Regions from separate parts of the Paraburkholderia sp. IW21 genome, predicted to be linked through region 3. Evidence: riboswitches for the same ligand, from Rfam matches in the RefSeq annotation. Region 3 holds a riboswitch; each other region holds the start of a gene.
The links. Region 3 has a riboswitch for cobalamin ahead of cobA (uroporphyrinogen-III C-methyltransferase). Riboswitches for the same ligand answer to the same signal wherever they lie in the genome.
Positions count from the first base shown of each region.

Region 1: another riboswitch for cobalamin. It lies ahead of ACAX43_RS30915 (CbtB-domain containing protein); the one in region 3 lies ahead of cobA (uroporphyrinogen-III C-methyltransferase).
Region 2: another riboswitch for cobalamin. It lies ahead of cobG (precorrin-3B synthase); the one in region 3 lies ahead of cobA (uroporphyrinogen-III C-methyltransferase).

Region 1 is NZ_JBGGWA010000019.1:44,915-54,490, forward strand. Features, by position in the region: gene ACAX43_RS30890 (ATP-binding protein) at 1-52, opposite strand, end outside; gene ACAX43_RS30895 (ATPase domain-containing protein) at 57-1,574, opposite strand; gene ACAX43_RS30900 (hypothetical protein) at 1,648-1,803, opposite strand; gene ACAX43_RS30905 (hypothetical protein) at 1,802-2,242, shown strand; gene ACAX43_RS30910 (histidine phosphatase family protein) at 2,298-2,960, opposite strand; cobalamin riboswitch at 3,017-3,155, shown strand; gene ACAX43_RS30915 (CbtB-domain containing protein) at 3,198-3,419, shown strand; gene ACAX43_RS30920 (CbtA family protein) at 3,431-4,189, shown strand; gene ACAX43_RS30925 (DUF6531 domain-containing protein) at 4,687-7,083, shown strand; gene ACAX43_RS30930 (hypothetical protein) at 7,083-7,343, shown strand; gene ACAX43_RS30935 (hypothetical protein) at 7,456-7,719, shown strand; gene ACAX43_RS30940 (hypothetical protein) at 8,235-8,510, shown strand; gene ACAX43_RS30945 (hypothetical protein) at 8,795-9,070, shown strand; gene ACAX43_RS30950 (2OG-Fe(II) oxygenase) at 9,213-9,576, opposite strand, start outside.
Region 2 is NZ_JBGGWA010000007.1:136,676-146,251, forward strand. Features, by position in the region: gene ACAX43_RS18235 (AAA family ATPase) at 1-1,323, shown strand, start outside; gene cobJ (precorrin-3B C(17)-methyltransferase) at 1,362-3,071, opposite strand; gene ACAX43_RS18245 (precorrin-2 C(20)-methyltransferase) at 3,068-3,799, opposite strand; gene ACAX43_RS18250 (precorrin-8X methylmutase) at 3,800-4,426, opposite strand; gene cobG (precorrin-3B synthase) at 4,419-5,837, opposite strand; cobalamin riboswitch at 5,919-6,098, opposite strand; gene cbiE (precorrin-6y C5,15-methyltransferase (decarboxylating) subunit CbiE) at 6,183-7,406, shown strand; gene ACAX43_RS18265 (cobalt-precorrin-5B (C(1))-methyltransferase) at 7,406-8,494, shown strand; gene ACAX43_RS18270 (cobalt-precorrin-6A reductase) at 8,491-9,213, shown strand; gene cobM (precorrin-4 C(11)-methyltransferase) at 9,260-9,576, shown strand, end outside.
Region 3 is NZ_JBGGWA010000012.1:220,742-230,317, forward strand. Features, by position in the region: gene ACAX43_RS26260 (cobyrinate a,c-diamide synthase) at 1-834, opposite strand, end outside; gene cobO (cob(I)yrinic acid a,c-diamide adenosyltransferase) at 838-1,440, opposite strand; gene ACAX43_RS26270 (cobalamin biosynthesis protein) at 1,437-1,922, opposite strand; gene cobA (uroporphyrinogen-III C-methyltransferase) at 1,919-2,740, opposite strand; cobalamin riboswitch at 2,965-3,192, opposite strand; cobalamin riboswitch at 3,285-3,565, shown strand; gene cobW (cobalamin biosynthesis protein CobW) at 3,755-4,855, shown strand; gene cobN (cobaltochelatase subunit CobN) at 4,862-8,662, shown strand; gene ACAX43_RS26290 (ATP-binding protein) at 8,659-9,576, shown strand, end outside.

The DNA.
Region 1 (9,576 bases), on a different contig from region 3:
TTACATCGGCGTCGCGGCCGTACGGCGCGAGGATAAGGACGCGTTGCTCCATGGCGTTATTGCCTGGACGTGTTGATGACGCGGTCGGGCGCACCGAGCAGCGCGGTGCCCCCGCGGTAGGCGGGTAGCCCCGAGAGGACGCCCTCGAAGTCGCGCAACGCTTCGCCGACTTCCACGCCGTTACTGGCGAGCCGGAACTGGCGGATCGAGCGCTCGTGTGCGCTCGCGCGGCTTTTCACCGCGGTGACGGCCGTCAACACTTCGCCGTGGTGTTCGAAATAGCGGAACAGCACGACGACGTCACTGAGATAGCTGATGTCGATGTCGCTCTGCACCTCGCCGATGATGCCGTGCTGGCCCAGTACGAGCATGGTGATGACGCCTTGCTGGTTCAGATAGCCGAGCAGTTCGTGCATTTGCAGCAGCAGATAGCGCTCACCGGGCATCGCCTGGAGATAGGCATTCAGACTGTCGATGGCAACGTACTTACAGCCCTTGTCCTCGACCGATTCGCGCACGTCGCAGGCGAATTCGCCGGGCGAGATTTCTGCCGGATCGATCTGGCGCAACGTGAGCAGGCCGCTTTCGACGTGCGGCGCCAGGTGCATGCCGAGCGTCGCACAACGGATCATGAGCGTGGTGAGGGTCTCGTCGAATACGTAGTAGACGCAGCGCTCGCCACGATCTAGCGCTGCGACCAGGCACGACACCACCGTGGTGGTCTTGCCGACGCCCGACGGGCCGATCAATAGCGCATTGGTGCCCGGGATCAAACCGCCGCCGAGCAGCGCGTCGAGACCCGGCGTGCCGGTGCTGCGCACTCGGGTATTGAATTCCGCATGATGCTCCGCCGCGACGAGGCGCGGATAAACGTGGATGCCGCCGGTGTCGAGGGTGAAGTCGTGATAGCCCTCGCGAAACTTGATACCGCGCATCTTCGAGATGCGCATGCGTCGCCGGTTCCCGCCGTAGTCGTGCACGAGGTTGTCGAGACTGATCACGCCGTGCGCGATGCTGTGCAACTGGACATCACCGGGGTCCGATGTATTGTCGTCGAGCAGGAGGACCGTGCATTCGCGGGTGGCGAAATAGCGCTTGAGCGCCAGAATCTGCCGGCGATAGCGCAACGGGTTCTGCGACAACAGACGCAACTCTGAGAGGCTGTCGAGCACGATGCGCACGGGCTTGAGCGCGTCGACCTGCTCGATGACGTTGCGCACGGTCTCGCCGAGTTCGACTTCGGCCGGGTGCAGCACGGTTTGTTCGTATTGCGGGTCGAGGCCTTCGTCGGACAGGAGTTCGAGGATGCTGAATGTGCTGATGTCCCAGCCGTGGCTGTCCGCTACTGAGATCAGCTCGTCGCGGGTTTCGGACAACGTGATGTATAGCCCTACCTGGCCGTCGGCGGCAGCCTGCAGTAAAAATTGCAACGCGAGGGTAGTTTTACCTGTGCCGGGGGCACCTTCGACAAGGTATAGGCGGTGCGGCGTGAGACCGCCCCCCAGAACGTTGTCGATTCCCTGTATTCCGCAGGAGAGACGGGCCGGTATGCCGGCGGCAGGTTGGTTAGACATTGCGTAACGGGTTGGCGTCAATTTAGTGGGCGGTATTTTCTTTGCCGGTACGGTGTGACCGCAATTTGTATGCCTACAGGCGCTGTTTGCCAGCGTCGATGAGCAACGTGATGATCGCCGTGCAGGCCACTTTCTGGTGCACTCGGCTCGTGCGATCGATTTGCCGCCCTTCCATAGGCACGAAGCGTGCTGTCGCGATAGCGCCCCGTTCGAAGGATTGCGCCGACATGAACAAGATCCTCATGCTTATTGCCGCGATTGCCGCCTTGTCGCTGAGCGCATGGCTGCCGCAGAGTGCGAATGCCGACGATGCGCCCAGCCCATGCACATCGCTCAAACGTATCGTCGCGACGGCGCCAGGCGGTTTAGCCTCGCTGACGCCGGATGACGGGAGGGGCATCGCGCAACCCTACGGCGATGACGCGCAATGTTCAGCGAACCACGGCAGCTACCAATGCACGTGGACGCCGCACAACGACGCCGGCTCGAATGCGGACGCCCTGCAGGCCGTCGCGGCGGATATCGCATCGTGTTTGCCGGACGCGACGCACGATCAGAATTCGCCGGGACGTCAGCACTTTTATCTAGGCACGCGTGCCAGGCGAACCGATATCACCTTGACGCGTTCTGGTTCGAACAAGCTGAGGCTGGTTGTCTCGGGCAAGTGAGCGGAAGAGGAGTTTCGACGCGGCCAAGCTGTCCCCATGCGCGCAGCCGTAGCCGTTACTGAGTGGCGGGCCACCATGTCCAGCCGCGTCGCGCGCATCGCAACTCGACGACCGAGAGCGGCGCGACTTCGATGCGTGGAAAGACGGCGGGCGACGCCCCGAGCGCATGAACGATCGCTGCCCGGATCACCGGCGCGTGCGTGACGGTGACCACATCTCGCCTATTGCGCGGCGCGCCGCTCGTTGCTTTGCTTGGCGCCGCATCCATTGCACCGCCCATTGCGTCGCTTAACGCAGCATCGCCCGTTAGCCTGCTGATTTCTTCGCTCATTGCATCGAGCCATTGTCCTACCCGCTTGACGAGTTGACTGAATGACTCGCCGTCGGGTGCGGCCGCGTCGGGATCGTGCGTCCATGCAGCGAGATCTTGCGGCGCTTCGACGGCGAGATCAGCGAGACGCCGGCCATGCCATCGACCGTAATCCCTGTCCGCCAGTCCCTTGTGGACGGTTGCGACGAGACCTAAGGCCGACGCCGTCTCGCGCGCGCATACGGCTGGGCTGACGAAGACCGCCACGACGTCCGGAATCGACAGACGCGCTCGCGCCGCGCTGGCTTCGGCGAGGCCGCGTGCGTCGAGTGGATCGTCGGCGGGGAAACGGCCTGCGCGCATTGCGGCGGTCGACGCGTGGCTGACCAGTAACAGCCGTGTGTCCATTCAGTTCATTTCCATGAAGGCCCAGACTAAAGCGGGAGGCGTGCGACCATGCCTGGCGCTATCGAGAGGCAAAGTTTAGCGCGTAGAATAGCGGCACTGCGAAGCACGGAAGCCGGTGAGAACCCGGCGCGGTCGCGCCACTGTATTCGGTATTCACAGCCGAAAGCCAGACCTGAGCTTCGCACTATTCCTTTTCAATCGACTATTGGGGCGCGTTACCCCCAGGAGATGTCCCGTATGACCCACGCTGTTTTCGATTCCGCGACTCTGCCCGCCGCTCAACCCACGCCGATTCCACTGCGTGAGTTGTTGCCCTGGGTCGTGTTCGGCGGCTTGCTGCTGTTGCTCGCGCTTTATTTCGTTGGTGCGGAACAGGGTGCCACGTCACTGATTCCCGGCATGTACGTGCATGAATTCGTGCACGACGGCCGCCATCTGCTCGGCTTTCCCTGCCACTAACGGAGTCGACCATGGTTGGTAAGTTGTTGGTGCGCGGGATGCTTGCAGGCATCGCCGCGGGACTCCTCACGTTCGGCTTTGCCCGAGTGGTGGGCGAGCCGCAGGTCAGTCAGGCGATTTCCTTCGAGGAAAAGACCGAGGCCGCGGGCGCCGATGCACACGAACACGGGCATGAAGAGGAACTCGTAAGCCGCGGCACGCAAGCGGGCTTGGGCCTGTTGACTGGCGTCGTGGCATATGGCGCCGCATTCGGTGGGTTGTTTTCGCTGGTGTTCGCGTATGCATATGGCCGCGTCGGCGCATTGAGTGCACGCGCGTTGTCCGCATGGTTGGCGCTCGGCGCGTTTGTCGCGCTGGTGATCGTTCCGAGCATCAAGTATCCGGCGAATCCTCCGTCAGTGGGCGACCCCGGGACGATCGGGACCAGGACCGGCTTGTTCTTCCTGATGATCGCGATCTCGCTGACGGCGTTGGTGTTTTCGCTGAAGGTGCGGCGCCGCGCGGCGCTGAAGCTGGGCGCGTGGAACGGATCGATTGTGGCGGGCCTGGTGTTCATCGTGATCATTGCTGCTGTGCAGTTGTCGATGCCGACAATCAACGAAGTGCCGGCAGGTTTCCCGGCGACGCTGTTGTGGAAGTTTCGCGTGGCGGCAATTGGGATGCAAGTGATTATGTGGACGACCATCGGGTTGCTGTTTGGCGCAATGGTCGAGCGGAGCAAGCTGTTGATTCCCGCGAGTCGCAGCGCGGCGAAGTCTGCTTACCTTTGATCGAGAGGCGCGACCGCGAGGGCGGTCGCGGTCGCGCGGACGTGCAGCGCCAGAGAAGCCAAAGACATCAGGTACTTGGCGTGCTTGCCAGAATGTTATCCACAGGCTTATGGACAAAAACTGGGGATAACTTTGGAGCGTTCGCTTGAACGGCTAGGTCACGCATAGCTCGGTTTTCATGGGGACGCCCAGTCCCCTTCTTCCTTGTCGGCCCGATGCGGCCTCTCAGCTTCCCTCTACCTTCGCGCAGGAATATCTCGTGGCCGGACTAGTCGCGAGGGCTTTTCTGCGTCTGCTTTTCTTGTTGTCGCCGTTATTGCGTGTCCATGGCCTGCATGTTCTTTCGTGACGTCTTACGGCTTGTTCTGGCTGGCGTCGCAAGCGTCTGTTGCGAGAGGCCAGGGAAGTCACAAGTTTAGGATTTGTCGGATTTCCACTATCGAGTCTTCTTTATAGAGTGCTTGGGCTTCAAACAAGTACAACCAATAAGGATGACTATGAAAAACAAAAGACTTGATGAGAGACCAACGGGAATAACGGCACGCCTGCTCGCCGCATTCATGCTGCTCATGGTCGCGTTTGGCGCCAACGCGGCAGATTACATGCAATGCATGCAGACCTACCAGAAATCTCTCGGGATTCCCGGGACCCCGACCTGCGCTATCCAGGTCGCGGGCACTTCGCCTATGTCGACGGGCCCGGACGATCCCTATAACGCATTGAATTACTACAACTGTCCTAATGCCTCGGATTGGATAGCCGACTATTGCGGCGGCGTACCGGTCCCGCCTCAGTCCGACGACTCCTGCCCCGTCGCGGACCCGGTGTTGCCGGCAAAGGGCATTGTCATGCTTTCCGAGCCTGACTTCGCGAGCGGCGACACGCTTCCACTTGTCTTTAAGCGCACGTATCTTTCGAAGCCCTATGACACCACGCAGACAGCGATGGGCCGCAACTGGGTCAATAACTGGCAGCGTAGGCTCGACCTGCTCGGGATCAACGCGAGCGTGCCGCACATTGTTGCCTATCGGGGTGACCAGCAAGCTCTGACGTTCAAGTGGATTGGCGGAGCGTGGGTCGTACCAGGAAATCGCGGGCTCTCCCTGACGAAAGCGGGCGACGGTTACTTCTACCTGAAGGACGAACTGCCGGGTACGACGGAAGCCTACTCCGATACCACCGGTAAGTTCTATTCCGAAACGACCCGCACGGGTGTGATCCGCAAGGTTTTCTATGACGGCAGGCAGCGCCTGTCATCGATCGCCGAGTGGCCGGCCGATAACGTGATACCGGCAACGGCGACCTCAATTCGTTTGGAATACGACAATAGCGACCGTGTCGTTACCCTGGTAGATCCTTTGGGAATGCCGACGTCCTATGCTTACGACGGAAAGGGCAATCTTGTTTCGGTAACTGCACCATATGACCACGTTCGTCAGTATCTGTACGAGGATGCCCGCTTCCCCAACGCATTGACGGGCGTAAAGGACGAATCCGGTTCAAGGATTGCAACGTGGGCCTACGATTCCAGCGGGCGTGCAATCTCGGTTACCCATCCTGACACGACGCGTAATGTGTCGCTCAGCTATGGTCCCGGCATGACGACGCTCAGCGACATGTCCGGCAGGAGCACGTACACCTTTGATGTCCTGGATACGCGGCGTCCTCGTTCAATTGCTACGCCAGGCGGCACGGTATCGCGTGTGTGGGATGCAGCAGGGAATCTGAAGCAGAGGCAGACTCCTGATGGAGATGTCCAGTACACCTGGGACAGCGCCAACCGGCCAACGAAGGCAATTGCAACCGTCCCCGGGAAGAAGACGGTAACGACGATTGAGTACAACGATGACAACTCGCTGCGTCCGCATCTGCTCGCTACACCGGGCAAAGTCCGCGCGTTCGTTTATGACTCGCGAGGCAACGTCACGGGCTACGCGGAGCGGGAAACGACCGACCTGACAGGCGAACAGGGACTGCAGGCGGTCGGAACGGGTAGTCAAATGACAGTCGGCGCGCGCTACGACGATGTGGGTCGTCTTCTGTCAGCCACCGTCATCCAGGACGGCAGGAAGATTGAAGACTGGACCTACACGTATGACGCAAAGGGCAACATCGCAACGACACGGGACGCCGTGTCAGGTTGGGCGATGCGAACGCTCGAGCGTAACGCCGCGAACCGTGCAACACAGATAGCGGGTAACAGCGGCCAGGCGAGCATCGCTTACGATGAGCGTGGTCGCGTAAAGTCTTTCCAGTACAAAGAACCGGCGAGTTCCATAAATGGCAGTCTCTCCCGCGTACTGGCAGTCGACTATCAGTATGCTGCGAATGGCACGGTGTCGTCACATTCGGCGAAGGTCTCTGCTAACGGTGCGTGGTGGCAGCCGATCAGCGACGCTGAACTGGGTGTGTGGCTTACCAACTGGGAGTTGGGCAATGACCCGGTTGCGCCACCGCCTATGCTCACAGGAATCAAGTCTGATGCTGGAGCCTTCGTTCCAGAAATGTGCGTTGAATGCTACATGACGTGGAAAGCGAAGTTCACGGGGAAGCTTTTTAGTAGTGAACTGAGCGATACACTGCCGAAGTGGGGCGAGACCACGGAGCTGATGCTGGGCGATCAGTCGCAGGTTCCTTATCCTGCTCTTGTGCCAGATCTGACCGGTTCTGCGAAGAGGTCGATGCTTTATGGGGCCCTTTTCAAGGGCGGTAGCGGTGACGGCGGAATGGTAAAGTGCGGTGGCAGGGAGGCTCACGAGAGTGAGTGCTTCGCGCAGTATGAAGCTCAAATGACGATATGCAATACGATTGCTCCTCACATGGGCGGCGCGCGAGCAGTCGCGCTGTGTAAGCAAAGGGCATTCCAAATCTATCAAGAGTGCAGAGGGTATTGATGGCTAATCATCCGCCGTATTCCGTGGTTCTGACATATATCGAAGATCGTCAAGAGTTTGCCGTGCAAGCTGTTGATCGAGCCAGATTAGCCCCGGTCGTGGCCGGGACGCTTGAGGCACCAATCCTGCTGGACGAGCACGATTTCAAGCTTGACGACGCGTTCGCACGACGGCTTGGAGCCGCGATGCTCAGTCTGATCGCGCTGGGTCAGCCGGACATCAAGCAATACATGAGCTTTACGCAGGACCCAATCGACTAGTCGCCCGGACAGCGAGATAGTGAACCACAAGGAAAGTGACTCGAAGCTATAACGCAAAAGGGTAGGAGGCGTCGCCTACCCTTTTCGTGTATCAACAGTACAGGGGGTATTAATGGTTAATCATCCGCCGTATTCTGTAGTTCTGACCTACAACGAAGATCTGCAGCAGCTAATTGTGCATACCATTGATCCAAACAGGCTTGCCCCGCTCGTTGCAGGGAGAATGGGCGTTGTGATGGCCGATGAACAAGATTTCAAACTGGATGATGAATTTGCGCGACAGCGTGGAGTTGGAATGCTCAATACGATTGCGCTGGGGCAGCCTGACATCAAGCAGTACATGACGTTCACAGAAGGGCCGATCGACAAGTCGTAAGGGCAGTAATTGGTCAACGCTTCAGTATCATTTGACCGACGTATGGTCATGGCCCCGAGGGGGCGGGAGCGACGCCGCTGATGGTCGAAGGCGATTTCAAGCTTGACGACGAATTCGCGCGACGACTTGGAGTCGCAATGCTCAATCTGATTGGGGCGGGCCAGCCTGACATCAAGCAATACATGACCGTTACGCAAGAGCCAATCGACAAGCCGTCAGAACAGTAATTGACTAGGGGTTGAGTGGCATGATCGACAGACGTCTGGTCATTGCGCTGAAGGGGCAGGAACGAGCCTGGTGAGGCTCGTGAGAAAAGTGCGAACTTGTCCCCTCTTCGCCAACGTCTGGCGGGGGGCGCCGCGCGCCGCCGGAAATCTCCAGAGCGAATGCTTCGCGCAGTGTGAAGCTCAAATTGAAATGTGCAATGCGATTGCTCCTCGCATGGGCGGCGCACGGGCCGCCGCGCTGTGCAAGCAGAGGGCATTCCAAATCTATCAAGAGTGTAGAGGGTATTGATGGCTATTGATCCACCCCGTTCCGTGGTTCTGAACTACGACGAAGACAGTCAGCGGTTGAATGTGCAGTTAATTGAACCTGCCAAGCTGGCCCCGCTTCTGGCTGGAAAATTCACGGTGCCGATCCTGCTGGACGATTTCGATTTCAGGCTTGACGACGAGTTCGCGCGTCGGCTTGGAGTCGCAATGCTCAATGCCATTGCGCTGGGTCAGCCTGACATCAAACAATACATGACGGTTACGCAGGAGCCCATTGACAGGCCGTCAGAACAGTAATTGACCAAGGGTTGAGTGCCATGACCGACCGACGTTTGGTCATTGCGCTGAAGGGGCAGGAACGGGGCTGGTGAGACCCGTGAGAAAGTGCGAACTGTCCTCTTCGCCTCCGTCCGGCGGGGCGCACCGCGCGCAGCCGGAAATCTCCAAAGCGAATACTTCGCGCAGTACGAAGCTCAAATCGAAATGTGCAATGCGATTGCTTTCCACATGAGCCGCGCTTGGGCAGCCGCGCTTTGTAAGCAGAGGGCATTCCAAACCTATCAAGAATGTAGAGGTTATTGATGGCTAATTATCCGCCGCGTTCCGTGGTCGTAACTTACGACGAAGATAGTCAACAGTTGATTTTGCAGTTAGTTGACCCAGCTAAGCTGGCGTCGCTCTTGGCTCAAACACTGAAAGCGCCGATCCTGCTAGACGAATTCGATTTCAGGCTTGACGATGAATTCGTGCGTCGGTTTGGGGGTGGAGTGCTCAATCTCATTGCGCTGGGTCAGCCGGATATCAAACAATATATGACCTTCACGCCTCACCCAATCGACAGGCCGTCAGGACAGTAATTGGCCCGAGGTTGGATGATGCCGGGTCAGAATTACGGTTGTCGAATTTTTGCGGCGTCGCAGCGGTGCTGCAACCGGCGAGGAGGCGGCTGCTGCGGACATGCAGCGCCGCAACCCCCACGGTCCACCAGCTCGGGCCACTTCAGGCCGCGTCGTGGAAAATCACCCCCAACGTATGCCGGTGGCCCGACCGCAGGCGGCTCACCCCATGCCGCAGATTCACCCGGTACACGCCGCGCGTGCCTTGAACCGGCCGGTGATGAACCGCAAACACGACCGCGTCGCCCTTGCCGAGCGGTACCACTTCCGTGCGCGATTGCATCCGCGGACGCTGCTCCGTCATCACGAACTCCCCGCCTGTGAAATCCTCGCCCGGCTCGGACAGCAGAATCGCGACCTGAAGCGGAAAGACGTGCTCGCCGTACAGATCCTGGTGCAGGCAGTTGTAGTCGTCCATGGCGTATTGAAGAATCAGAGGCGTCGGGCGCATCTGGCCGGCGGCGTGA
Region 2 (9,576 bases), on a different contig from region 3:
ATTACGATCGGCGGTGCAAAGGTAAGCGGCGAGGGCGTGCTGCCGCTCGACGAGGAGAAGCTGATCGGCCTGGGCGAACTAGGCGAATTGCGTGTGATTCCGGGCGTTTCGGATCTGTCCGCGCAATTGTCGGAGCGGGTGTCGCTCGAAACCCGGCATGCGCAGGTGTTGCAGACGCTGGGCGTGGCATCGCCGGGCGAAGCCGAGGCTAGGCAGGAGCAATGGAAGGCGCTGGTCGCACAGCAGAAAAGCCAGGCGAAGATTCTTGAGGTGCATGCACCGCAAGGTATCGACGCGCTGCGTGCAGCGTTGGCTTCGGCCGCCGCACGGCTGCAAACATCGAATGAGCGGCTGGCTCTATTGCCTGACGCGTCCACCGCGTTACCGCTCGACGAGGCTCGCCGGAATGCCGACATCGCGCGTGATGCATTGGAGTCCGCCAGAAAAGTACTGACGCAGGCGGCGGAAAGCAAATCCACCGCGACGGCCACGACGGAATCGCTCGCCACGCAGTTGCAACGCAAGGAAGCGCAACTGGGCGACGAAGCGTTTTGCCGCAACCGTGCGCAGTGGCAGACGAAAATCGTCGAGCAGCGCGTGCAGGTCGAGGCGATGAAGAAGCAGCTCGAAGGACGCGAGCGTGAGTTGGAAGCGGCGCGTCTGGACGATCCGGCGGCTGAGGCGAAACGCTATCGCGCGTCGGCGGAACTCGCGCGCAACGAGCAACACGAACGGCAATTGCGGATCGCGCATGTGCGCAGTCAGTTGGAGACGGTCGGCGCATCAGGACTCGGGGAGCGTCTTGCCTTGCTGAAGGCATCGGTGGAGCAGGCCACGCGCCGCCAGGACGAACTTGGCTTGCGGGCAAGTGCGTTGAGTTTGCTCGACGAGGTGCTCGTCGACGAACGCGATGCGGCCGTGGCGCAACTGCGTGCGCCGTTGACCGAACGGCTTGGACACTACCTCAAGCGGATTTTCCCGCAGTCGACGATTGCGCTTGGCGACGATCTGAGTCCCGCGACGTTGGATCGTTATGGCCGTGCGGATACGCTCGATGCGTTGAGCTTCGGCACGCGGGAACAACTTGGTATTTTGACGCGGCTGGCCTATGCGGATCTTTTAAAGGCGTCGGGCCGCCCGACCTTGCTGATGCTCGACGATGCGGCCGTGCATACCGATGCGGCGCGGCGCGATGCGATCAAGCGCGCGCTGATCGATGCGGCTACGCGGCACCAGATTCTGGTTTTTACGTGCCATCCGGAGCTTTGGGATGATCTGGGTGTCAGGCAGCGCGCGATCGAGGATTTGAAGGCGGCGGCTTAGGAGATGCATGCGGCAGCGATCGGCCGGCGCGCTTCGATTCACTCATACCATCGCGGCGTATAAACCCACTCACCACCGTCGACGCCGTTAGCAAACCCTCGCGTCGTCGACGATCCGACGATCACCATCGTCCGCATATCCACATCTGATGAGCGCAGTTCACCGAGCGTAATCGTACGCAGCGTACTGCCCGGTCTGCCGATATCGCGCCCGAGCACCACTTTGGTAACCGCAGCGCGATATTGCCGAACGATATCCAATGCCTTGTCGAGTTGCCACGGTCGCGCGCGGGAGATCGGGTTATAAAACGCCATCACCAGATCCGCTTCGGCCGCATGCCGGAGGCGTTTTTCGATGATCGTCCACGGCTTCAGGTTATCGGACAGCGACAGCATGCAGAAGTCATGGCCCAACGGCGCGCCGGCTTGAGCCGCGGTGGCCATGGCCGCTGACACGCCCGGCACGATCGACAATTCGACTGCGCGCCAATCCGGGGCGTGCGAGCCTTCCAGCGCTTCAAGCACCGCAGCCGCCATCGCAAACACGCCGGGGTCGCCCGACGACACCATCACCACGGACCGTCCCGTGCTGGCCAACTCGAACGCGTGACGCGCGCGTTGCATCTCCTCGCGATTGTCCGTGCCGTGTACGCGTTGATCCGCGCGAAACGGCCCGGCCATTTTTACGTAGGTTTCGTAGCCGAGGATATCGGTGGCTTCGTTCAGCGCTGTGCGAGCGGCGGGCACCATGAGTTCCGCACTGCCGGGGCCGAGGCCGATCACAGTCAATCGGCCGCGCGGACGACCGATCGTCTCTGGATCGATTGCCAAAGGCGCCAATGCCAGCGCAACGCCTGAATCTGAATCCTTGTGGAGCGTTTCGTAGGGGATGCGTAACGCAGCATGCAGCAAGCTGCCTGGCGGCTCGCCATCTTCGGGACGTGTCTGTGCGAAGCGCAGCGGCACGTTCAAGCTCGCTGCGGCCTCGGCAAGCACCGGGTCTGCCATTCGTTCTGCCGAAGCCAGGAGTGCCGCCAGTGAAAGCGCCGCAAGACCATGCGTGTCCAATGCCTCGCGCACGCGTGCTGCGATCGCCGCACCCGCACCCGCACCCGTCACCGCCGCCACCACACTCCGCGGATGAATCACCAACTCGTCATCACGCCCATCCCACACGCGCGGCGTCACGCGAATCGCGAGACGCGCCGACGCAGAGCGAGGCAGTTGCGCATCGTCGAGCCACGGTGCGTCGCCTTCGATCCGCGTGTTTTCGCCCGCCAGCAGGTCCGAAACGAAGCGCTTGCCTTGCGCTATATCGGCGAGAGCATAGCCTTCAGGCGGATTCAGCACGCACGTGCCGAAGCGCAATTCTCCGCTCGTCGTAATCGCCGGCGATACAGCCAACGCAGCCGCAATCTCACGCGCCATCACGTTGACGCCGGCTAGTCCGCCGAGCAAAGGCACAACCGCGCTGCCGTCTTCGGCAACCGCGAGTACCGGCGGCTCGACGCCCTTGTTCGACAACAACGGCGCGACGCAACGAATCACGATCCCAGCCGCGCACAACGCGACGATCGGCGTGCCGCGCGCATACAAACCACGCAGATGCGCGCCGAGCTCCGTGTACGAGACATCAGCCTCGACACGCCCATGCAAAGCATGCACCTGGGAACCCGCATACAGGGCCTGGATACGCCTCGCAGTCGTCAACGCGCCCACGCCGAGGATCACAATCGCGGGCGGCGTCATCCTTGCCATTTTTCCCCCGGCACGACGAGCAGCGAAAAGTACGGCGACGCCATCGGATCGACGTCGGCGAGCGGCACGATGCGCTGATTGCCCATCGTCGCGCGTTCCACGTAAAGCGCGCGATGCGCGAGACCGAGTTCGCCGAGCACGCGCCGCACCTTGTCGAAATTGCGGCCGAGTTTCATGATGACCGCGGCGTCCGCATCGGCGAGACGCCGGCGCAATTCGTCCTCAGGCAACACGCCGGAGAGCACCGACAAACTCTGATTGCGATACACCAGCGGCGAACCGAGCACAGCCGCACCGCCGAGCATCGAGCACACGCCGGGCACGACTTCGGCCTCGAAGCGCGCCGCGAGCCGGTCGTGCAAATACATATACGAGCCGTAGAAAAACGGGTCGCCTTCACAAATCACCGCGACGTCGCGGCCTGCACCGAGATGGCCGGCGACGATCTCCGCAGCGGTGTCGTAGAAATCGGCGATGATCGCTTCATAGGAAAGCGGCGGCTCGAGCGCTTCGGTGGTGACCGGATAAACGAGCGGCAGATGCTGCTGAGCGTCATGCAAATGCGTTTCAATGATGCTGAACGCGTTGCCCTTCTTACCCTTCGCGACAAAGTACGCGACTACGGGCGCCGCCTTCAGCAAACGCAGCGCTTTCAGTGTGATGAGTTCCGGGTCGCCGGGGCCGACGCCGAGGCCGAATAAACGTCCTTGCACGGTCATTTACTCGACCTCCGTGGCCAGCGCGTTCACCGCGGCGGCGGCCATCGCGCTGCCGCCGCGTCTGCCGTGCACCACGACGTAGGGCACGCCGCGACTGTCTTCGGCCAGCATTGCTTTCGATTCGGCCGCGCCGACAAAGCCCACTGGAAAGCCGAGAATCAACGCGGGTTTTGGCGCGCCGGCGTCGAGCATGTCGAGCAGATGAAACAGCGCGGTCGGCGCGTTGCCGATCACGACGACACTCCCGGCCAGATGCGGTCGCCACAATTCGAGCGCCACGGCCGAGCGCGTATTGCCGAGTTCGCGCGCCAATCCAGGCACGTCTTCGTGCGTGAGTGTGCAGATCACTTCGTTGTTAGCGGGCAATCGCGCGCGCGTGATGCCTTGCGCCACCATGCCGGCATCGCACAGAATCGGCGCGCCTTGCGCGAGTGCCGCGCGGCCTGCAGCGCCTGCGCCTTCAGAAAACCGAAGATCTTCAATCACGTCGACCATGCCACACGCGTGGATCACGCGCACGGCGAGCTTTTCGAGGTCGGCGGGGATGCGCGAGAGGTCGGCCTCCGCGCGTATCGTCGCGAAGGATTGGCGATAGATCTCCTGACCGTCGCGAATGTAATCAAGCATCTGAAGGGCTCCGGACCAGGTGTTCGAGCATGTCGGCGGCCTGTTCGATCGTGAGTTGGTGCGCGACGCAGTCACCGAAACCCGGTGAGGCGTCACGTCGGTAAAGGTCGTATGCGCCGGGGGCCACCGCCAGCAGCGTGTAGGGCGCGCGGTGCGCGGCGGCACAAGAGCGTTGGCATCCGCTTAGATGGACGTCGACACCGTCGGGCAGGCGATCCGCTAAAAGCAGCGCGTCGGCCTTGGTATCGGCGAGGCTTTTTGCACAGCCTGTAGAGCCGGCGCAGGCGATCAAGCGCGTACCAGGCTGCGCGGGGTCACAGGCGAGGCCTAGCGCGTTCATTGCGGCGAGCACGGCAGGCACCGCGTCCGATGCGATATCGGGCAGCAACACGCTTTGCCAGGGGGTCATGCGAAGCGTACCGTTGCCGCGCTGTTGCGCGAGCGTGGCAACGCCGCGCAAGGTCGCGGTGTCGAGGCGTCCGAGCGGCGGCTGGCCGCCTACGTGCCACGTTCCCACTACCCGTTGCGCGTGCGCGCCGAGTCGCAGCGTGGCGTCGGCTGGCGTGGCGCGTCGCCAGTTCGCGAGCGATGGGTCACGTGACAGCGGAAAATCGACATACGTTTGAGCGTGCTGCAATACGGCGTCGACGGAATGTGCGGCCAGCAGGTGACGCATACGCATGGCATCGGCTGCAGCCAGATCGAGGAACGTGTGCAGCAGTGCGCGGACAAGATCAGGGACTTGCGAAGGCAGTACAGCGGCAAGCGCACCCGCACCCGCGTTCGTCACCGCAGCTGGGCATCCCCCCAAACCGAACACAAATCGCACACCGTCTTCAGTTTGCGTCGCCGCCAACCAGACATCATGCGGATGATCCACCCGGGCAAGACGCTCACCGCCGTCGAGCGACAACGCGAATTTCGGCGATAGCCCCGCGAAACGCGCTTCGGTTTGCAGCAGCGTGAGCAGTTCGGCGCTGAGCTGCGTGGTGTCGAACAGCGCAAACGGATCGCGTCCGGCAGCAGGGCTCACCATCACATTGCGCACATCGTCTGCAGCGGATGCCGGTATCAAGGTTGACGCTTGCCTTGCGCCGGTCGCCGGAGCGGGGCCAAGGCCCGCATCGATCAGCGCCGCGATCAACGCCGCTTCATGGCCGACCCGCACCCCACGCACTTGCAGATTCGCGCGATTGGTCAGCTCGATCACGCCGGCCGCGTGCTGCTCGCTCGCGTCGGCGATCACGGCAGCCTGCGCCGCGCTCAACTCGCCGCCGGGCAATTTGATCCGGCAAATCCCACCGTCGCGCGCGGCGACGATGCGCAGCAGCCCCGGGCATGCCGACGGCCGCAGCGCAAGGGCTGCGTCAGGTAAAGCGGTGGAGGGCGAAGCTTGATTCAAGACGGACACCGGGTTTAGCGTCGCGCGACGGCCCGAGCAAGCCGCGAGGGGCATTACTGCGGCATCGGTACACCCCGCCCGATGTAGGCTGGCACGAACAGTCTCGCCGGCAGGTCTCCTGGCTGGCAGGTCATGGTCCGCCGCTGCCTTCCCGGTTGAACCAGTGGCGCGGAGCGCAGGCGGACTCGCTGCATACAGTTGCGGGGGCAGCCACAGTGACACTGTGTTCCCTCTTCGGCCCCGAAGGGCACCGGCGGCTGTATTATGCCTTTTTTCGAACAGCACAACGAGGCTGGACGCTTTGATCGGCGTGGCACAGCGCACTATTTGAAGATACAGAATGAGGATGGATGCATGCCGGCGTGGCTGACCGTGGTGGGCATAGGCGATGACGGCTTCGCCGGCTTGGGGAGGCCCGCGCGGCGTGCTTTGCTGGAAGCGTCGGTGGTTTACGGCGGCGAACGTCATCTGGCGATGTTGCCTGCGCGCCTCGCCGCGCGCCGTGCGGCATGGCCGCGTCCGTTCGATCTCGCGCCGTTGCTGGCGGAGCGCGCGGCCCCCGTGTGCGTGCTGGCGAGCGGCGATCCCATGCTGTTTGGGGTCGGTGCGACCTTGGCGCGGCAGCTGCCGCCAGGCGAGTTGCGGGTGCTGCCCGCGCCGTCGTCGTTGTCGCTGGCGGCCGCGCGGCTCGGCTGGCCATTGCAGGATGTCGCGACGGTCTCGCTGGTAGGCCGGCCGCTTCCGACGTTGAATACCCATTTGCATGACGGCGCGCGCGTGTTCGTGTTGAGCGCTGACGGACGCACGCCTGCTGCGCTGGCCGAATGGCTCGACACCCGCGGTTTCGGCGCGACCCGGATGACCGTACTGGAGCATTTGGGCGGCGATCTCGAGCGGCGCATCGACGGCCGAGCGGATCAATGGTCCACGGGCGAAGTGGCGGCGCTGAACCTGATTGCGCTCGAATGCTGTGCAACGGAAGGCGCTCCGCGTCTGCCGCTGACTTCCGGTTTACCCGACGACGCCTTTCGCCACGACGGTCAGTTGACCAAACGCGACGTACGCGCGATCACGCTGGCGCGCCTTGCGCCGACGCCGGGTGAATTGCTGTGGGATGTGGGCGCGGGTAGCGGTTCGATCGGCATCGAATGGATGCGCGCGCACCCGACCTGCCGCGCTATCGCGATCGAAGGGCACGCGGAGCGGCAGCGTTTTATCGAGCACAATCGCGATGCGTTGGGCGTGCCCGGTTTGCAACTGGTGGCCGGCCGCGCGCCTGATGCGTTGGCGGGGCTGCCGGTGCCGGATGCCGTGTTCATCGGCGGCGGCGCGACGGTGCCGGGCGTGCTCGACGCTTGCTGGGCGCGTCTGCGTGAGGGCGGCCGGCTGGTCGCCAACGCGGTCACCTTGCAAGGCGAGGCGGCCCTGACGGCGTGGCGTGAGCAATATGGCGGCACGCTGACCCGCATCGCGCTCGCCGACGCGCAGCCGCTTGGCGGCTTCGATACGTGGCGCCAGGCGCTGCCGATCACGCTGCTTGAAGTCACCAAGGCCGCCGACTCACCTGCTCAACCGTAATGCGCGAAGAAACGCCCGAACAACCCGCGCCGCTGCGTAGCGGCTACACGACCGGCAGTTGCGCCACCGCGACGTCGCTCGCGGCGGCACGCCTGCTGCTTGCGGGTGTCGTCAGCGAGGTCGCGGAGATCGTGTTGCCGAAGGGCCAGCATGTGCCGATGCCGCTGGTGTTTTGCCGCCTGAGCGCCGACGGCGCGGAAGCCGGCACCGTCAAGGATGCCGGTGACGACCCCGACGTGACGCACGGCGCAATCGTGTTCGCCCGCGTGCGGCTTTGCGCTGAACCGGGCGTGATTTTTCGGGCGGGGCCGGGTGTCGGCACGGTGACGCGTGCCGGCCTCACGCTGCCGGTCGGCGAACCGGCGATCAATCCGGTGCCGCGCAAGATGATGACCGCGCATCTGACCGATCTCGCGGTGGAGCATGGATACCACGGCGGTTTCGAAGTGACGATCGGCGTCGAAGGAGGCGAAGAACTCGCGCTGAAAACGATGAACCCGCGCCTCGGCATTCTCGGCGGCTTGTCGATTCTCGGCACCACCGGCATCGTGCGGCCGTTCTCGTGCTCGGCGTATATCGCGTCGATTCATCAGGGCATCGACGTCGCGCGTGCGAACGGCTACGTGCATCTCGCCGCCTGCACCGGCAACGCGAGCGAAGACGCGATGCGTGCGCATTATGGTCTGCCGGATATCGCGCTGATCGAAATGGGCGACTTCGTCGGCGCGGTGCTCAAGCATATGAAACGCGCGCCGGTCGAGCGCTTGAGCGTGTGCGGCGGCTTCGGCAAGCTCAGCAAGCTGGCGGCGGGACACCTCGATTTGCACAGCCGGAATTCGAGCATCGATCTGCAACGGCTTGCGGCGTGGGCCGCCGAACATGGCGCGGATGATGCCTTGCAGACGGCAATCCGCACGGCCAATACGAGCCAGCAGGCGGTCGCATTGGCGCGCGCGCAAAACGTGCCGCTCGGCGATATCGTCTGCCAGCATGCGCTCGCGGTAGCACGCGATATCGTGCCGCCGCAGGTCGCCGTCGAAATGTTCGCGATCGACCGCCAGGGCAATCTGATCGGAGCCGCGCAATGATGCGGGTGTTGCTGCTCGGGGGCACCGGCGACGCGTTGCAGATTGCACGGCAGTTCGGACCCGAGCACGTGTACAGTCTCGCGGGCCTCGGCAAGGTGCCGGAGGATCTGTCATGCGTGGTGCGTGTAGGCGGCTTCGGCGGCAGCGAAGGCACGGCGCGCTATATCGAAGACGAACGTATTGGGTTGGTGATCGACGCCACGCATCCGTACGCCGCGCAGATCAGCGCGAACGCCGCGCAAGCGAGCCGCGCGGCACGTGTACCGTGCTGGGCACTGCGTCGCCGGGGCTGGCAGCCGCAATCCGGCGACGACTGGCGCATGGTCGACGACTGGGCCGAACTCACGCAGATACTTGCCGCGTTCAGGCGGCCACTGTTCACGCTCGGCCGCGAACCACTCGCGCATCTCGACGAAATCCCGCCGCATCAGTGCTGGACCGTGCGCTGTCTCGATCCGCACGAAGGCAATGCACGTGCGCGGATTCTGGCGACACGCGGCCCATTTACGCTCGAAGGCGAACGAGCGCTATTCGGCACGGAAGCATTCGATGTCGTCGTCAGCAAAAACAGCGGCGGCAGCGCCACCGAAGCGAAACTCGAGGTCGCGCGCGAACGCGGCTTGCCGGTTGTCATGCTGCGGCGCCCCGAGTTGCCCGCAGTCGATCGCGAGTTCGAGCATGTGGCTGACTTGCTGGACGCGTTGCAAGCGTTGCCTTGAACCGCGCGTGCATGACATGCCGGCCCAATGAATCATGGAGTATTGAATGACGGTGTTTTTTATCGGCGCGGGTCCCGGCGACCCGGAACTGATCACGGTGAAAGGGCAGCGCCTAGTGCGCGGCTGTCCGGTGATCCTGTACGCCGGCTCGCTGGTGCCGGCCGCTGTTTTAGCGGGGCATAGTGCGGAGCAAGTCGTGAATACCGCCGACCTCGACCTCGATCAAATCGTCGCGTTGCTTAAAGCAGCACACGACAAAGGCCAGGACGTGGCGCGCGTGCATTCCGGCGATCCGTCGTTGTATGGCGCGATTGGCGAGCAGATCCGCAGACTTCGCGAACTTGACATTCCCTACGAGATCGT
Region 3 (9,576 bases):
CGGCGAGAAGTATTCGATGTGCGCGCCGAGTGCTTCTAGAAGCGTGACGTTGGCCGGGTAGATGAACGAGAACGCGGCGTCGCGCGCGATCGCGATTGTCTTGCCTTCGAGAAGGTGCGGGAGCGTTTGTGGCTCAGGCTCGCCGAATTCCACCCGCGGCGGCAATTCAGTCAGCGCGGTTTGTGCGAGTGCATCGGCGGCGCGATCCAGGCGCATTTCCAGGTCTTCGATCTCTGCTGCTTGATGCAGGCCGAGGTGGCGATCGGGCAATTCGATTTCGTCGTTGCCTGTGATGTATCCGCACCAGCGCAGATCCGGCGGCAGCGCCTCTTCGAGCATTTGCGCGTGCCTCGCAGAGCCGACGCGATTGGCGAGCACACCGTAAAACGGCACTTGCGGCCTGAATTGCGCAAGGCCGAAGGCGATCGCGCCGAAGGTCTGCGCCATCGCTTTCGCTGAAATCACAGCGAGTACCGACACCCCGAACGTGGTTGCCAGATCGGCGCTGCTCGGCGTGCCGTCGAACAGGCCCATCACGCCTTCGATCAGGATCAGATCCGCTTCGGCCGCCGCTTGCGCCAGCAGATTGCGGCAGGCCGCTTCGCCCACCATCCACAAATCGAGCGACAACACCGGCGCGCCACTGGCGCGTGCCAGAATCATCGGGTCGAGGAAGTCTGGGCCGGTCTTGAACACGCGCACACGCCGCCCCAGCCGCCGGTGATAGCGCGCGAGGCCGGCTGTGATCGTGGTCTTGCCTTGACCCGAAGCCGGCGCGCTAATGAACAGGGCGGGGCACGCCGCGAAGGAAATCCCCTTTGGGGACGCGGACATGGTTCAGAACTCCACGCCGCGCTGTGCTTTCACGCCCTGCTCGCGATACGGATGCTTGACGATGCGCATTTCGGTGACGAGGTCGGCGGCTTCGATCAACGCGTCCGGCGCGTGGCGGCCGGTCACCACCACGTGCAGCATTTCAGCCCGCGCGTTCAGCACCGACAGCACTTCGTCGAGCGGCAGGTATTCGTACTTCAGCACCGTGTTCAGTTCGTCGAGGATCACCATCTGATAGTCGCCGCTTTCGATCATCCGGCGTGCTTCGGTCCAGCCTTTGCGCGCGGTGGCGATGTCGGCGTCGCGATTCTGCGTGTTCCAGGTGTAGCCGTCACCCATCGTGACGAAGTCGCAATTGGCGATCGCACCGAGGAAGTCGCGCTCCGAGGTATGCAGCGCGCCTTTGATGAATTGCACGACGCCGAGGCGCATACCGTGCCCAAGCACGCGCACAGCCATGCCGAAGGCTGCGGTGGTCTTGCCTTTGCCGGTGCCGGTGTTGACGATCAGAAGTCCTTTTTCAACGGTGGCGCCGGCCTGCTTTTTCTCGTGACCTTCGCGCCGGCGCTCGGTCATGCGTTGATGCGATTCGGGGTCGGTCTTCATGGAAGGTCCTGTTTTTGGGTATCGTTGTTTGTATGTTCGTGGGCGGGTGAAGCAGTCGTCGATGCGATCGCGACTGTGACGCCGTTGTGTACGGTTTTGCGCACGAGTAGCCGTGCATTGGGCGTTTCGAACGCGACTGACGCATGGGCCGCACCGGGTGCGTCGGCTGCGTCGGATTCGGTCGCCGCGGCGAGTAAGGCGCACGGCTCGCAGACGCCGTCTACGCCGAGATATTCACGAGCGGCCGCGGACGGGTCGTCCACGGGCGTCGCCGCAATCCGCTCGCGGCTGAACAGTTTCAGCGGCAACGCGTGACGTGCGCAGAATTCGAGCAAACCTGCTTCGTGAGCTTTGGTGTCGACCGAGGCAATCGTGCTGATTGCGTTGAATGCATACGCGCCGAGCGCGGCGCGCACAGCGGCTTCGATCTGCTCGACAGAACTGTGCAAGCGACAGCCGATGCCCACGGTCAGCGTTTTCATGGCTCGTCCGAAGCGTCCGAAGCATCAGAAGCGTCCGCCGCCGCCGAGTTAGCCGCTTGCGCCCCTCCCACCGCGCCAGCCTCACCAGTATTCGCAGCGGCCCGCGCGAGTGCCAGCGACGCCACTCCGCCGATCACCACGATCGCCGGGGAGCCGAGTCGGGCGCGTGAGACCGCTTCCGCGAACGCGCCGAGTCGCGCGAGCACGTGCCGTTGCTCAGGACGAGTCGCGGATTCAATCGCGGCACACGGCGTGTCGGCGCTCATGCCGGCCGCGAGCAACGCGCCGGCGATATCGTTCAGCCGCCGCATGCCCATATAAATCACCAGCGTCATGCGCGTGGCGACGAGTGCGGCCCAGTCCGGCTCGCCGCTGCCGGCGCCGTGGCCCGTGACGAACACCACGCCTTGCGTGTGATCGCGATGCGTGACCGGAATGCCGATCGCCGCGGGCGCCCCGATCCCCGCCGTGATGCCGTTGATCACGTCCACCTCGATGCCCGCTGCATGCAGCGCCTGCTGTTCTTCGCCGCCGCGGCCAAACACGAACGGATCGCCGCCTTTCAAACGCGCGACGCTGCGCCCGGCCTGCACGTGTTCGAGCATCTGCGCGACGATGCCGGCCTGCGGCGTCGACGGATGCCCACCCCGTTTGCCGACGTACACGACCAGCGCGTCGGCGCGCGCGAACTGCAGTACGTCGGGGTTCACCAGATCGTCGACCAGCACCACGTCGGCTTGCGCCAAGGCGCGAATCGCCTTGAGGGTCATCAGTTCGACGTCGCCGGGGCCGGCGCCGATCAGCCAGGCGCGGCTCATTGCGGCATGCATGGCGTGCGCCATGTCGTGACAAGCGGGAAAAGGCGGAGCGGCAATGCGCTCCAGATGGCGGAAATCGAGGTCATGCGGTGCTACGAGAATTACGCACGACGATAAACGCCACTCGCGCGTTTCCCATAGGGAAACGCAAACAGCGGCGCCACGTCGTGCTTCAGCGCCTTCACATCCGTCCCTCGCGGATTCCGGCGGCCGGCAGCGTGACGTTCGCCGCCTCCGCGTCTGGCCGGTATCCGGGCTGGCGGCCTCATGCGTTTTGCCTTCCCGTCGGATTCCTCAGACAGTGGCATCAAAAACGCATGCGCGATGCGAAAGCACCGCAGGTCGCTTACCGTTGCGGGGACAGCACAGGTTGAGCGCAGCGAGCGCGGCCTGTTTCCCGTTTAACTGCACATGCGAACGCATGTGCGGGCACCAAACGCGCGCATACGATAGCACACCACAGGCGGCGCCGGCACTGCGGAAAGGCCCTGCCGAGGCCCGCTGCCGAGGCCCGCGTTTTCTTGACGGCGCGGGGCCGCGGGCCTACACTCGCACGCACTTTGGTGCTCGTGTGCGCGCTCGTGCGCATGCAGTTAAACGGGAAACAGGGTGCCCGCCTGCCATGGATAGGGTCAACCTGTGCTGCCCCCGCAACGGTAAGCGAAAAGCGGTTCCAGGTTGATTGCCTGGCGCCGCGGAGCCGGCTTCGATGTCCACGCGCAAGGCCGCGTAGGCATATACCCACTGGGCGAGAAACCACTCGCTCGGGAAGGGGAAGCGGCGCTTTCGCCAGCCCGGATACCGGCCAGAATACGAAGAACGAACGCCGCGGGGATGCGGCGCTGCGTTCATGATCTCATTCGCGTTTTCTGTTTTTCTGTTGCCTGGGTAACGCCGTTGTTCATCCCCGTGTTTTGTTATCGTCCGTGCTTTCAGGGCATCAGCCCCGTTGGCTTGACCGATACAGACAAACGCGCCGGCGTGCACGTGCAACTCCTACGGATGGACCTCACGATGCAAACTCAAATGCGCAAGATCCCCGTCACCATCGTCACGGGCTTTCTCGGCAGCGGCAAGACCACACTGTTGCGGCACATTCTTCAGCATGCGGGCGGCAAGCGCATCGCGGTGATCGTCAACGAGTTCGGTGAACTCGGCATCGACGGGGAAATCCTCAAGGGTTGCGGGATCGGCTGCGATGAAAACGGCGTCGAGACTGAAGGCCAACTGTATGAACTCGCGAACGGCTGCCTCTGCTGTACCGTGCAGGAAGAATTTTTCCCGGTGATGGAAAAACTGGTGGAGCGCCGCGAGCAGATCGATCACGTGCTGATCGAAACCTCGGGTCTCGCGTTGCCGAAGCCGCTGGTGCAGGCGTTCAACTGGCCGCAGATCAAGAATAGCTTTACCGTCGACGCGGTAGTCACCGTGGTGGACGGTCCCGCCGTGGCGAGTGGCCAGTTCGCCGACAATCCACTTGCCGTGGATGCGCAACGCAAAGCCGATCCGAATCTCGATCACGAATCGCCGTTGCACGAACTGTTCGAAGATCAATTGTCTGCGGCTGATCTGGTGATTCTGAACAAAACCGATTTGCTCGACGAATCGCATCAAGCTTCAGTCGAGGCCACCATCCGCGAGGAAATTCCGCCGCAAGTGAAGATCGTGCGCGCGCAGAGGGGTCAGCTCGATCTGCATACCTTGCTGGGCCTCGAAGCAGCTTCTGAAGAAACGATTCACCTGCGCCACGATCACCATGGTTCGGCTGACGACGCCGATCATCACCATGACGAATTCGATTCGGTGGTCGTCCACGCGAATGTTTCGTCGCGCGAAGCGGCGATCGCCGCGTTGCAAGGGCTGGTCGAGACGAACACGATTTACCGTGTCAAAGGTTTCGCGGCGTTGCCGGGCGCGGCAATGCGTCTGGTGATCCAGGGCGTGGGCCGTCGTTTCGATAGTTACTTCGATCGCCGTTGGCAAGCCGGTGAAGCCGGTGAGGGACAGCAAAGCCGTTTCGTGCTGATCGGTGAAGACCTGGATCAAGCCGTTCTGCAGCACGCCTTCGAAGCCGCATTGGCCGCAGTTCCGCGCGCCCAGCCGCAACAGGCGTAACCGGTCATGCATCTGCTGCGCACTACGCCGGGCGGCTTTGTCGACGATACGCAAGGCGTGATCCGTATCGATCAGCAGCCCGCCGATATCGTGGTGCTCAGCTCGGCCGATACCACGCTGTCGCTGCTCGCCAGCGTGTTTCCTCGGCTGGGGGAAGGCTTTCCGAGCGTGCGGCTCGCGAACGTCACGTATTTGCGGCAGCCGGCTTCGGTCGATTTTTATGTCGAAGACGTGTTGCAGCATGCGCGTGTCGTGGTGGTCGATCATCTTGGTGGCGAGGCGTATTGGCCTTACGGGATCGAACAGGTGGTTGCGCTCGCCGAGCGCAAGCAGCAGACGCTCGCGATGTTCTCCGGCGATCTGCAGGAAGATCCGAACCTGCTTGCACGTAGCACCGCCGACGCGGATCTGTGTCATCAGTTATGGCGCTATCTACGCGAGGGCGGTCCGCAGAATGCCGAGGCGTTCCTGCGCTGCATCGCCCACCGCGAGCTCGGCTGGGGGCGCGAGCCGGCGCCGCCGCGCGCGTTGCCTGCCGCTACGCTCTACCATCCCGAACGCGATACGCCGACGATTGCCGACTGGCAGGCGCGTTGGCGCACGGACGCGCCAGTCGCCGCGATTCTGTTTTACAAGGCGCATCTGCAAGCGGCCAATACCGCCGTGTTCGACGCCCTTATCGATGCGCTCGGCACGCAAGGCCTGAATCCGCTGCCGATCGCGATTACCTCGCTGAAAGATGCGATGAGCCGCGAAGTCGTGCAGCAGTTGTGCGCGCAACATGATGTCGCGCTGGTGCTGAACACGACCGCATTCGCCGCGTCAGCCATCGACGACCCCGAGCCGATTGCGCTCGCCGGCGACGCGCCGGTGATGCAGGTGATCCTGAGCGGCGGCAATCGCGAGGACTGGCTCAAGGACAATCAAGGCCTCAACTCGCGCGATATCGCCATGCATATCGCGCTGCCGGAAGTGGACGGCCGCATCATCACGCGGGCCATCAGTTTCAAAGGGCTCGCCTATCGTTGTCCCCACACCGAAGTCGATGTGGTCCGTTATCAGCCGGACCTCGAACGTGTCGGCTTTCTTGCCGAACTGAGCCGCCGCTGGTGCCGTCTGCGCACGCTCGATAACGCGGACAAGAAAGTTGCGCTGATTCTCGCCAACTATCCGATGAGCGAAGGGCGCATCGGCAATGGAGTGGGGCTCGATACGCCGGCCTCGGTGGTCGGCATTCTGTCGATGCTGGGCGACGAAGGGTATCGGTTAGGCGAGTTGCCCGTCGACGGCGATGCGCTGTTAAAGAAGCTGACTGAGGGCGTGACGAACGATCCGGTCGTGCGTGATTTGCGGCCCGCGCTGCAAAGCCTCGCGCTCGACGATTATCTTTTGTACTTCAACGCGTTGCCCGCTGAAGCGCGCAATGCGCTGAACGCACGCTGGGGGGCGCCCGAACAGGATCCGACGTTGCGGCGTGGCCGGTTCATGATCGCAGGCTGGCGCTGCGGGCATGCGTTCGTCGGGATTCAGCCGTCACGTTCGCGCGAGCAGGGCGACTACGCGAGCTATCACGACGCCGATCTCGTGCCGCCGCATGCGTATCTGGCTTTCTATTTCTGGCTGCGTCACCCGTTCGGCATCGACGCGGTCGTGCATGTCGGCAAGCATGGCAATCTTGAATGGCTGCCGGGCAAGAGCGTCGCGTTGAGCGACGCCTGCTGGCCCGATCTGATTCTTGGGCCGATGCCGCATCTGTATCCGTTCATCGTCAATGATCCAGGCGAAGGCAGTCAGGCGAAGCGTCGCGCGCAGGCCGTCATCATCGACCACCTGATGCCGCCGCTCACGCGCGCCGAGAGTTACGGACCGTTGCAGGATCTCGAGCGCCAGGTCGACGAATACTATGAAGCGCTAATGGTCGATCCGCGCCGCTCGAAGCTGTTGAGGCGCACGATTCTCGCGACCATCGTCGAACATAAGCTGCATGAAGAGCTGAGTCTTGACAGGCCGAACGGGCAGGACGATGAAGATGCGCTGCTGACGCGCGTCGATGCGTGGCTGTGCGAGTTGAAGGAAGCGCAGATTCGCGACGGTTTGCATACGTTCGGGCAATCGCCTGAAGGAGTGCAGCGGCGCGATACGTTACTGGCGCTAGGGCGCTTTCCGGTCGGCGATGGCCAACGCGGTAAGGCAGGTTTGATCGACGCCTTGGCGCGTGATCTGCGGATGGATCATCTGTTCGATCCGTTGTCGGTGGATTGGTCGGCGGTGTGGGACGGTCCGCGTCCTGACGTTTTACGGCGGGTGAGCGATGCGCCGTGGCGGCACAGCGGCGATACGCGCGAGCGTCTGGAACTGTTGGCGGCCGAGATGTTGCGGGGTGTGTGTGGCGATGAAACGCACGCTACTGTGTCCGCTGCTGGGGCCTTACCGCAGGCCGAATGTGTAATCGAGCGCTTGCGTCACGACGTGCTGCCTCGGCTTGACGCCTGCGGTCAACAGGAAATGTCGAATCTCAAACGCGGCCTCGAAGGGCGCTTCGTGCCGCCGGGGCCGAGCGGTTCACCGTCGCGTGGACGTCCGGACGTGCTGCCCACCGGCCGCAACTTCTATTCGGTCGATACGCGTGCCGTTCCCACTCAGGCGGCGTGGTCGCTCGGTTTGAAATCCGCGCAGCAACTGATCGAGCGGCATCTGCAGGAAAAAGGCGACTACCCGCGTGCGATTGGGCTCTCGGTATGGGGCACCGCGACCATGCGCACCGGCGGCGACGACATTGCCCAGGCACTTGCTTTACTCGGTGTGCGACCGAAGTGGGCACCGGGCAGTCATCGTGTGACCGACTTCGAGATCATGCCGATCGAGGCATTCGACCGGTCGCGTATCGACGTCACGTTGCGTGTGTCCGGCTTTTTCCGCGACGCCTTCGCGAACGTGATGCATTTGTTCGACGCCGCCGTGCAGGCGGTGGCCGAACTCGACGAGCCTGAAGACCTGAACCCGATCCGCGCGCGCGTGCTGCGCGAACGGGATGCGCTCATCGCGCGCGGCATGGACGCCGCCGAGGCGCGCAAGCGTGCCGGCTGGCGTGTGTTCAGTGCGCGCCCTGGCGCTTACGGTGCCGGTCTGCAGGACATGATCGACTCGCAGCAATGGCAAACCGACGCCGATCTCGCGAACGCGTATCAGGCGTGGGGCGGTTATGCCTACACGCAAAAAAGCGCTGGCGAAGAAGCGCGGCACGCATTCGGCACACGTCTCGCCGCGATGGACGTAGTACTGCAGAACCAGGACAACCGCGAGCACGATCTGCTCGATTCGAACGACTATTACCAGTTCCAGGGCGGCATGGTCGCGGCGGTGCGGCATCTGACGGGCAATCAGCCTCAGGTGTACCACGCGGATCACAGCAATCCGGCGGCGCCGCGCGTGCGTACGCTGCACGAAGAGATCGCCCGCGTGATCCGCTCGCGCGTGGTCAATCCGAAATGGCTCGATGGTGTGAAGCGTCACGGCTACAAGGGCGCCGCTGAAATCGCCGCGACGGTCGACTATCTGTACGGCTACGATGCGACCGCGCGCGTGATCGCCGATTACCAATACGCGCTCGTCACCGATGCTTATCTGAACGACACCGATACGCGCGAGTTCTTGCAGCGGCACAATCCGCACGCCATGCATTCGATCTGCGAGCGTCTGCTCGAAGCGATGCAGCGCGGTTTGTGGCAAGCACCCGGCGACTATCGCGAGCAAGTCGAACAGCATTTGCTCGCGAGTGAGCAGCAGATCGAAGGAATGCAAACATGAACGCTGCGACTCAACGATCCGCTTTTCCCTTTGCCGCGCTGATCGGCCAGGCGCCGTTGCAACAGGCGCTCTTGCTGGCCGCGATCGATCCGGGTCTAGGCGGCGTGCTGATCAGCGGGCCGCGCGGCACGGCGAAGTCGACTGCCGCGCGCGCGCTCGCTGAACTGTTGCCGGAAGGACAACTGGTGAATTTACCGCTCGGCGCCAGTGAAGACCGCTTGATCGGCACGCTCGATATTGAAACTGTGTTGCGCGATGGCTCAGTGCGTTTTTCGCCCGGTTTGCTTGCGAAAGCGCATCGCGGTGTCCTCTATGTCGATGAGGTGAATCTGCTGCCCGACGCGCTCGTCGATGCATTGCTCGATGCGGCGGCGAGTGGGATGAATACCGTTGAGCGCGATGGCGTTTCGCATAGTCACGACGCGAGCTTCGTGCTGATCGGCACAATGAATCCGGAAGAAGGTGAGTTGCGGCCGCAACTGATCGATCGCTTTGGCTTGATGGTCGAGTTGCAGAACTGCTTTGAGCCGCAGGTGCGTCAACAGATTGTGAAAGCACGTCTTGCGTTCGATCTCGATCCGCAGGGTTTTCGCGCGGAATATGCGCAGCAGCAGGAGACGTACGTTCAGCGGATCCGTGCGGCGCGCGAAGCGCTGCCGCGACTTGCGTTCGACGATGCCGTGCATGCGCATGTCAGCGCGCTGTGCATCGAGGCCACGGTGGATGGTCTGCGTGCCGATCTCGTGATGCTGCGTGCGGCGAGAGCCTTGGCGGCGCTGGAGCGGGCGGATGCGGTCACGGCGGAGCATGTCGAGCGGGTCGCCGAGGCGGTGTTGATGCATCGGCGCCACGATCACGAGGCTCGTGCAGGGGGCGGCGCGTCTGAGAACGAAACACCGCATGCTTCTATCGAG